DNA from 2 places in the Pseudomonas sp. 3A(2025) genome. Region 1 is predicted to be linked to the other one. Evidence: predicted binding sites of a transcription regulator. Region 1 holds the regulator's gene; the other holds the start of a gene.
The links. The regulator FliA, encoded in region 1, starts transcription of late flagellar genes. The targets are predictions, from matches to a motif close to CTAAAGTTTNNNNNNNNNNNGCCGNTAA.

Region 2: a site for FliA is predicted at 2,726-2,753, ahead of ACYP2A_RS11465 (methyl-accepting chemotaxis protein). Genes of this name have one in related genera too.

Annotation. Positions count from the first base shown of each region.
Region 1 is NZ_BAAILM010000030.1:48,470-54,143, forward strand. Features, by position in the region: partial or broken gene ACYP2A_RS11070 (chemotaxis protein CheA) at 1-1,347, opposite strand, end outside; gene ACYP2A_RS11075 (protein phosphatase CheZ) at 1,379-2,164, opposite strand; gene ACYP2A_RS11080 (chemotaxis response regulator CheY) at 2,184-2,558, opposite strand; gene fliA (RNA polymerase sigma factor FliA) at 2,776-3,516, opposite strand; gene fleN (flagellar synthesis regulator FleN) at 3,513-4,349, opposite strand; gene flhF (flagellar biosynthesis protein FlhF) at 4,465-5,674, opposite strand, start outside.
Region 2 is NZ_BAAILM010000031.1:48,979-53,083, forward strand. Features, by position in the region: gene ACYP2A_RS11450 (glycerophosphodiester phosphodiesterase) at 1-241, opposite strand, end outside; gene ACYP2A_RS11455 (diguanylate cyclase domain-containing protein) at 409-1,680, shown strand; gene ACYP2A_RS11460 (2-hydroxyacid dehydrogenase) at 1,733-2,671, shown strand; gene ACYP2A_RS11465 (methyl-accepting chemotaxis protein) at 2,792-4,105, shown strand, end outside.

The sequences.
Region 1 (5,674 bases):
ACCGAAGACCTTCTTGATCGGCTGCATGCGCGTCTTCATGACCGCGGTTTGCAGGTCGGCCGTCACCACATCGAGGTTGGACACCGCCTTGGACATGGCTTCGTTGCCGCTGTTGAGCCCCAGGCGCACCAGACGGTTACGCACCAGTACCAGCTCGCCGACCATGTTCATGATCTCGTCCAGGCGCGCAGTATCGACGCGCACCGTGGTTTCGGACTCGACCGCAGCCGGTTTTTCCGCAGCGGCAGGGGCCGCACGGGCGGGCGCGGGAGCCGGTGCCGCAGAACGTGCGGCAGGCGCAGCAGCAGGCTTGGCAACCGGTGCCGCAGCCGCCGCCGGAGCAGCAGCTTTGGCCACTGGCGCAGGCGCTGCAGACACGGCCGCAGCCACTGCATCCGGCTCGAACTTGCCCTTGCCATGCAACTGGTCGAGCAGGTTTTCGAATTCGTGTTCGGTGATTTCGTCCGAAGCCGGCTTGGTTTCGGGCTTTGTTTCAGCCTTGGCAATCGCGACAGCCGGGGCGCTGGCAGCCACGGGCGTAGCCTTGTCAGCGTCGAACGAGCCTTTGCCGTGCAACTGGTCGAGCAGCGCTTCGAACTCGTCGTCGGTGATTTCGTCGCTTGCCGGTACAGGCGCCGAGACGGGCGCAGGCGCAGCACTGGCCGTCGATGCAGAAGCCACACTGGCGTCGAACGAACCCTTGCCATGCAACTGATCGAGCAGTGCTTCAAATTCGTGATCGGTGATTTCATCGCTGGCCGGCACAGGCACTTGCGGCGCAGGTGCCGGCGCTGACGCAGCCACCGCATCGGACTTGGCACCATGCAGCGAATCGAGCAGGCGCTCGAACTCGTCGTCAGTGATTTCATCGTCTGGCGCCGGTGCTTCAGGCTCTGCAACGGCGGCCACGGGCGCAGCAGCCACAGGTTCCGGCGCAGCAGGCGCCTCGTCGGCAGCCTGCGGGTCGGCCAGACGTGCCAGTGCCGCCAGCAATTCGGGGGTGGCAGGCGTAACGTCGCTACGCTCGCGCACCTGGCCGAACATGCTGTTGACGGTGTCCAGTGCCTCGAGGACCACGTCCATCAATTCAGAGTCTACGCGCCGCTCACCCTTGCGCAGGATGTCGAACACGTTCTCGGCAATGTGGCAGCACTCCACCAGCTCATGCAGCTGGAGGAAGCCGGCGCCCCCTTTAACAGTGTGAAAACCGCGAAAAATTGCGTTGAGCAAGTCTGCGTCATCGGGTCGACTTTCAAGCTCGACCAGCTGTTCGGACAATTGCTCGAGAATCTCGCCGGCCTCTACCAGAAAATCCTGAAGGATCTCTTCATCGGCGCCGAAGCTCATGGGGGTGCTCCCTAAAATTAACCGTCAAGACCTAGAAGCCGAGGCTCGATAACAAGTCGTCCACATCATCCTGACCGGAAACGACATCTTCCCGTTTATCGGCATGAATTTGCGGACCTTCACCTTGGGCGAGATTTTTTTTCGGATTATTTTCCGCCAACAGTGCTTCACGATCATGTTCGATGCCGGCAAAGCGATCGACATGGCTGGCCATCAACACCAGCTTGAGCAAATTGCTCTCAACCTCCGTGACCAGTTGCGTGACACGCTTGATCACTTGACCGGTCAGGTCCTGGTAGTCCTGAGCAAGCAGAATATCGTTGAGGTTGGTCGCCACGCTGTGGCTTTCCTTTTCGGTTCGAGAAAGAAAGCTCTCAACGCGCTTGGCCAGCTCGCGAAACTCTGCGGCACCGATCTCGCGGCGCATCAGACGCCCCCAATCGGCACTCAAGGTCTTGGCATCGTCGCTGAGGCTGTTCATCAACGGCGTGCTTTGCTCCACCAGGTCCATGGTGCGGTTGGCCGCACCTTCGGTCAGGCGCACAACATACGACAAGCGCTCGGTGGCGTCCGTGATCTGCGACACCTCTTCGGCTTGCGGCATATGCGGATCGATCTGGAAGTTGACGATCGCACTGTGCAATTCGCGCGTCAGCTTGCCCACTTCCTGATACAGGCCGCGGTCGCGGGTCTGGTTGAGCTCATGGATCAATTGCACTGCATCGCCGAACTTGCCTTTTTCAAGGCTGGCGACGAGCTCATGCGCATGTCTCTTCAGGGTCGACTCGAAGTCACCCAGTGAATCGTTGTTGTCCATAGCGCCCTCGCGGCATGCATCAGCTATTGACGCGCTCGAAGATCTTTTCGATCTTTTCTTGCAGTACCTGGGCGGTGAAAGGCTTTACCACATAGCCATTAACACCGGCCTGGGCTGCCTCGATGATCTGCTCGCGCTTGGCCTCGGCGGTCACCATCAATACCGGGATGTTCTTCAGACGTTCGTCCTGGCGCACCTGACGCAACAGGTCGATGCCGGACATGCCGGGCATGTTCCAGTCGGTGACCAGAAAATCGAAACCGCCGCTTTGCAGCATCGGCAGCGCGGTCAGGCCATCATCGGCTTCCGAGGTGTTGGTGAACCCCAGATCACGCAACAGGTTTTTTATGATCCGCCGCATCGTTGAGAAATCATCAACGATGAGGATTTTCATGTTCTTGTCCAATTCGACCTCCAAGCAGTCCTGAACGAGCCCGGCTCCCGGACCCGCTGTTCACTCAATACTGGCACAGCACATTACTGACCGTTTGCAGCCTTCACATACCGGGCACATGGACACGGCCAAAGCGCCTGAAACAGCTCCCCCAAGGGTTTGCTGACAGGCTCCTGCCTTGTCTGGGTACTCGACACATGACGCCTTGCACAGCCGGTCAGCGCGCGCGCCACTCCCCCAAACGCCCTCGCAAACGCGCGGCGCACTGGCTGTGTAACTGGCTAACCCGTGATTCGCTGACCCCCAGGACCTCACCGATCTCCTTGAGGTTCAGCTCTTCGTCATAATACAGCGCCAACACCAGACGCTCACGCTCCGGCAGATTGGCGATGGCATCGGCCAGCGCGGCCTGGAAGCGCTCGTCTTCAAGGTCCCGCGACGGCTCCAGCGAAGCGCTGGCGCCATCCTCGTGCAACCCGTCATGCTCGCCGTCCTGCAAAAGGTCGTCGAAGCTGAACAGGCGGCTGCCCAAGGTGTCGTTCAAGATAGCGTAATAATCATCCAGACTTAACTGGAGTTCGGCAGCAATCTCATGATCTTTAGCGTCGCGGCCGGTTTTTGCTTCGATGCTGCGGATCGCGTCACTGACCATACGGGTATTTCGGTGCACCGAACGCGGCGCCCAGTCACCTTTGCGCACCTCGTCGAGCATCGCGCCGCGAATGCGAATACCGGCATAAGTCTCGAAACTGGCGCCTTTGCTCGAATCGTATTTGGTCGACACTTCCAGCAGGCCGATCATACCGGCCTGGATCAGATCTTCCACCTGCACACTGGCGGGCAACCGTGCCAGCAGGTGATAGGCAATACGCTTGACCAACGGCGCATAGCGCTCGATCAGTTCGTACTGCGAATTCCTGGAAGCCTTGCTGTACATCTGATAACCGCTGGCTGTCATTGAACAGGTCCCGCTGCGCTGGTCTGGTGAACAAGCCGTTCGACGAAGAACTCAAGGTGCCCGCGCGGGTTGGCCGGCAGAGGCCAGGTATCGACCTTCTGGGCAATGGCCTTGAACGCCAGAGCGCACTTGGAACGCGGGAATGCTTCGTAGACGGCGCGCTGTTTCTGCACGGCCTTGCGTACGCACTCATCATAGGGAACGGCGCCGACGTACTGCAGAGCCACATCAAGGAAACGGTCGGTAACCTTGGTCAGTTTGGCAAACAGGTTGCGTCCTTCCTGGGGGCTTTGGGCCATATTGGCCAAAACCCGAAAGCGGTTCATGCCGTAATCGCGATTGAGCAGTTTGATCAGGGCATAGGCATCGGTGATCGAGGTCGGTTCGTCGCACACCACCAGCAGCACTTCCTGCGCTGCGCGCACGAAACTGACCACCGATTCGCCAATGCCGGCCGCGGTGTCGATGACCAGTACATCGAGGTTGTCGCCAATCTCGCTGAACGCCTGGATCAGGCCGGCATGCTGGGCAGGCGCCAGATGCACCATGCTCTGGGTACCGGAGGCGGCCGGCACGATGCGCACACCGCCAGGACCCTGCAACAGCACATCGCGCAGCTCGCAGCGGCCTTCGATGACATCGGCCAGGGTGTGCTTGGGAGTCAGGCCCAGCAGGACATCGACATTGGCCAGGCCAAGGTCGGCATCGAGCAGCATGACGCGTCGCCCAAGCTCGGCCAGCGCCAGTGAGAGATTCACTGACACGTTGGTCTTGCCGACGCCACCTTTGCCGCCGGTCACGGCGATAACCTGTACGGGATGCATGCTGCCCATGTTATTTCATTACCTTGTCATGCGTAGACCGAAACCACATTACGGACTGCACGTTCGCGGACGAACAATGCCTGGCAGACCAGAGATGCAGGGACTTTCCAATCGTTTCCATCAATTACCCCACCTGCTTGCCAGGGGTGTGATACAGGTCGGCGAACATATCGGCCATGGCCTCTTCGCTCGGCTCATCCTGCATCTGCACACTGACTGCCCGGCTCACCAACTGGTGACGACGCGGCAAATGCAGATCATCAGGAATACGTGGCCCATCGGTCAGATAGGCCACGGGCAATTCGTGACTGATTGCAAGACTCAGCACTTCGCCAAGGCTTGCGGTTTCATCCAGCTTGGTCAGGATGCAGCCGGCCAGGCCACAGCGCTTGTAGCTGTGATAGGCCGCCGTCAGCACCTGCTTCTGGCTGGTAGTGCCCAGCACCAGGTAGTTACGTGAACGAATCCCGCGCCCGGCCAGGCTTTCCAGTTGCAGGCGCAGCGCCGGGTCGCTGGCTTGCAGGCCGGCGGTGTCGATCAGCACGACGCGCTTGCGAATCAACGGTTCCAGTGCCTGGGCCAGCGACTGGCCCGGGTCGACGTGGGTGACCGGTACATTGAGAATCCGCCCCAGGGTCTTGAGCTGTTCCTGGGCGCCAATGCGAAAACTGTCCATGCTCACCAGTGCGATGTTCTGCGCGCCGTACTTGAGCACATAACGCGCCGCCAGCTTGGCCAGGGTGGTGGTCTTGCCCATGCCGGCAGGGCCGACCATGGCAATGACACCGCCCTCTTCCAGCGGCTCGATTTCCGGCACGCTGATCATCCGCGCCAGGTACGCCAGCAGCATGCGCCAGGCCTGCTTGGGGTCTTCGATGTCCGGGATCATGCCCAGCAGGTCGCGCGACAGCGGACCCGACAGGCCGATACGCTGCAAGCGGCGCCACAGGTTGGCCTGCTGCGGGCGACTGCCCTGCATCTGGTTCCAGGCCAGCGAGCCGAGCTGCACTTCGAGCAGCTCGCGCAGGCCGTTGAGTTCCGAGCACATCGATTCGAACACCCGCTGGCCGATTGCGGCTTCGCTGGCGGTCGACAATGGCGGTGGCGCAGCGGGCCGTGGCGGCTCTTCAAGCGTCGGTTCGATGTGCGTGTCGGCGGCGCTGAGCGGCAGGCCGGAGAACAGCTGAAGGTTGTTGTTCGCATCGGTGTCGGTGCGATTTTCAAGTTCGGCCTGGGCCGAGACGATACGCGACTGGGTCTTGCGCAGCTCGTCTTCAAGCTCCATGTTCGGCACGCGCGGCGCCAGGGCGGACAACTTGTAGTCCAGGGCAGCA
Region 2 (4,105 bases), on a different contig from region 1:
CAAGATAGTCGGCGCCCAGATCGCGGGCCAACACATAGGCCGGCACGGTTTCTTCGGGAGCGTCGAACGATGCACCCCGATGCGCAATCACTGCAGGCCACGGGATGCCGGCTTTTTCACTCAAGGCCTTGCCGGTCGGCTCGCTGGCAATGGCAGGGTTGGCGGCCAGCATCAGGCCGGCCAGGACCGGTGTAAGCAGGTGCCTAGCCAATGGCAAACTACGTGCTAAAAATCCATGCATATCCAGGTTTCCTTTCAGTGTAAAAATGATGCTATCCGGCAAGCGGTGATGGCCTGAAGCCTTCAATGCATGCAATAGTAGAACCATGATGGGCAGTATCGTGCCCGCTCAGTTTGTGTGGCAAATGAGTCGAGCGCGTGAACGTCCCACTTTCCCAGGTATGTCCTATGGAAAACAACGCTTGCCGGGCTCTGGAAGGTTTCGTCGATATGCTCATGGACGCGATCTGCGTAGTAGACACAGAGGGACGCTATGTCTACGTCAGCGCCGCGTGCGAGCGCATCTTCGGTTATACCCCCCAGGAACTGATTGGTACCCAAATGTTGCGTCTGGTTCATCCCGACGATCGCCAGCGCACAGTGGCGGCCGCGCGGGAAATAATGTCGGGCCAGCCCAAGCTGCATTTCGAGAACCGCTACCTGCACAAGAACGGTCAGGTGGTGCACATCATGTGGTCGGCGCGCTGGTCGGAGGTCGATCACTTGCGCATTGCCGTGGCCCGCGACATCACCGAATTGAAGCGCGCCGATAACTTGCGTGTGAGCCTGTTGCAGATTTCCGAAGCGGCCAATGGCTGTGATGAGCTGCCGTGCCTGTTTCAGCGTATCCATCAGGTGCTGGAGGCTCTGCTGCCGGCGCGCAACCTGTCGATTTCGTTGTATGGGCCGCGCCGCGATGTGTTGACGTTCGCCTATCACGTCGATGAGCAGGACGATCATTCCAGTGTTCAGGCGTTGGCTTATGAAGTGGTGCGCAGCGGTGAGCCGTCGTTGTCCGGTGCCGATCAAACGCCGGCCTGGCTGGGTGTTCCTTTGCAGACGGCCGGCGGCATCATCGGTGCACTGATGGTCAAGGGTACGCCTGAGAGTCCGGCCTACACCGCGCACGATCAGGCGCTGCTGCAGTTCGTTTCCGGTCAGGTGGCGGCAGCTATCGAGCGCAATCAGTTGCACGAGCGGCTGCAATCGATGGCGCGCTACGACCAGCTCACCGGCCTGGCCAACCGCATGCTGCTACAGGAGCGCCTGCAAGGCGCGGTCGAGCATGCGCAGCGCCATGGCGACAAACTGGCGGTGCTGTATCTGGACCTCGACAAGTTCAAGCAGGTCAACGATACCCTCGGCCATGCTGCCGGCGATGCACTGCTGCAAGAAGTCGCCAGGCGTCTCAAGGCCAGCGTGCGCAGCAGCGATACGGTGGCGCGTATCGGCGGCGACGAGTTTGTGGTGTTGCTGGAGCGGGTGCAGGCCGACACCGATGCCGCACGCGTGGCGCAGACCATTCAGAGCGCCCTGCAAGTGCCGATGCAACTGGAGGGGCGGCGCTGGACTATTTCTTCGAGCATCGGCATTGCCCGCTATCCGCAAGACGCCACTGACCTTGCGCAGTTGTTCCGCCATGCCGATCAGGCGATGTACCGCGCCAAGCGCCAAGGCTGATCAGCATCAGTGGTATTGTCGGCGTTTTCTCAGGGCATAAGGACAACTCCCCATGACAACGACAGTGCTGGTGCTGGTCGAAAACCTCAACGAATACCTGCCGATTCTGGAAGACAGCGGGTTTCGCTTGCTGCGCGCACCGACCGCCGCCCTGCGCGCCGACACCATCGCCCGGCATGCCGATGAGATCGAGGCGGTGGTGACCCGTGGGCCGTTGGGTTTCTTTGCCGAAGAAATGGACGCTTTGCCAAAGCTGCGCATTATCTGTGTCAGCGGTGCCGGTTATGAAAAGGTCGATGTTCCGGCCGCCGAAGCACGTGGTATCCAGGTCACCAATGGTGCCGGGGTCAATGCGCCGACCGTGGCCGACCATGCGTTGGCCTTGTTGCTGGCCGTGGTGCGCGACATCCCGCAAGCTGATGCCTCAGTGCGCCGCAGCGAGTGGCGCAAGGCAATGTGCCCGTCACTGGCCGGCAAACGCCTGGGCATTGTCGGTCTGGGTGCGGTGGGGCTGGCGATTGCCCGGCGCGCCGCGGCCTTCGATATCCGTATCGGCTACCACAACCGCCGCCCGCGCCAGGACTGCGAATACGCCTGGTACGCCTCGGTGCTGGAACTGGCCCGAGACTCCGATTTCCTGTTGCTGGCCACGCCGGGTGGCGCCGATACCCGGCATCTGGTCGATGCCGAAGTGCTCAAGGCGCTCGGGGCGCAGGGTTATGTGGTGAATATCGCCCGCGCCAGCGTGGTCGATACCGCGGCGCTGCTCGATGCCTTGCAGGCGCGCAGCATTGCCGGTGCGGCGCTGGATGTGTTCGATGACGAGCCCTCGGTGCCCGATGCCTTCAAGATCCTCGATAACGTGGTGCTGACCCCGCATGTCGCCGGGCTTTCGCCGGAGGCGTCGCATGACTCGGTGCGCCTGGTGGCCGACAACCTGCTGGCGTTGTTCGCAGGCTTGCCGGTGCTGACGCCGGTGTCGTCCCGTTAAATTGCAGTACTGGGCGGTGTTCGCACAAAACCGCCTTTATACAGTCATCTCCTGTTAAAGCCCGGTCAGCCGCTCCCGATAATAAAGGCATCTTCCCTCTGTGCTTCACAAGGATCTGCCATGCGCCTCAACCACATGAGCATCGCTACCCGGGCGTGCCTGAGTTTCGGTCTTATCGCTGCCCTGGTCGTATTTCTCGGCCTGTTCGGTATGCACAATGCTTCAAGTATCCGCAGTGCGCTGGTGCATACCGAAGAGGTCACCCTGGCTGGTAGCCGTTCGCTGGCGCAGATTCGCGATAACCAGTTGGGGATCCGGGTCATTACCCTGCGCATGATGCTCAATCGCGAACCTGCGGTGCTGACCCCGACCCTGGCGCGTCTTGAGGTGCTGATCGGGCAACTGGACACCTCGATGCAGAATTACCAGAAGGTCGTGACCGAGCAGGGCAAGCCCGCGTTCAACGACATGCTGACCACGCTGGGCAACTACCGGCGTCTGCTCGACGAATACCGCAACCTGTCCAGCCAGAACCGCCTGGACGAGATGCGCAACCTGCTCAATGGCGGCATTCAGGATGCCTCGAACAAGACCGGCGAGCTGTTTTCCGAGCTGCTGCGGATCAATATCGAAGAAAGCGCAGCGTCCAATACCCAGGCCACCGAGCGTTACGAGAGCACCCGGCTGTGGTCTGCGCTGGTGCTCGGCCTGGCATTGGTGCTGACCTGCGTGCTGGCCTGGGGTTTGATCCGCAGTATCGTCAGGCCGCTGCGTGAGGCCATCGATCTGGCCCGCGCGGTGGCCGACGGCGATCTCACCCATCGCTTGCAGGCGCAAGGCAAGGACGAGCCGGCGCAACTGATCGAAGCGCTGGCGCGTATGCAGCACAATCTGCGTGAGGCCTTGGGCCTGATCAACCAGACTGCCGTGCAATTGGGCCAGTCGAGCAATGACGTCGGCCAGATTACCCAGCGCAGCCTGAGCGAAACGGCGCAGCAGCACGACGAGATCGAACAGGCCGCCACGGCGGTCAACGAGATGACCGCCGCGGTGGAAGAGGTGGCCAGCAATGCGGTGTCCACCTCGCAGGTCTCCGATGACTCGCAACGCATTGCCGAGCGCGGCAATCGGCAGGTGCAGCACACCCTGTCGACTATTCGTACGCTGGGCGAGGGCATGCAGCAAGCGTCCACCAACATCGGCGAGCTGGCTCAGGAGTCGCAAAAAATCGGCAAGGTGCTGGATGTGATTCGTGCCATTGCCGAGCAGACCAACCTGCTGGCGCTCAATGCTGCCATCGAGGCGGCGCGGGCCGGTGATGCCGGGCGTGGCTTTGCGGTGGTTGCCGATGAAGTTCGGGCACTGGCCGGGCGCACCCAGGCCTCGACCCTGGAAATCGAGCAGATGGTCTCGACCATCCAGAACGGCACGCAG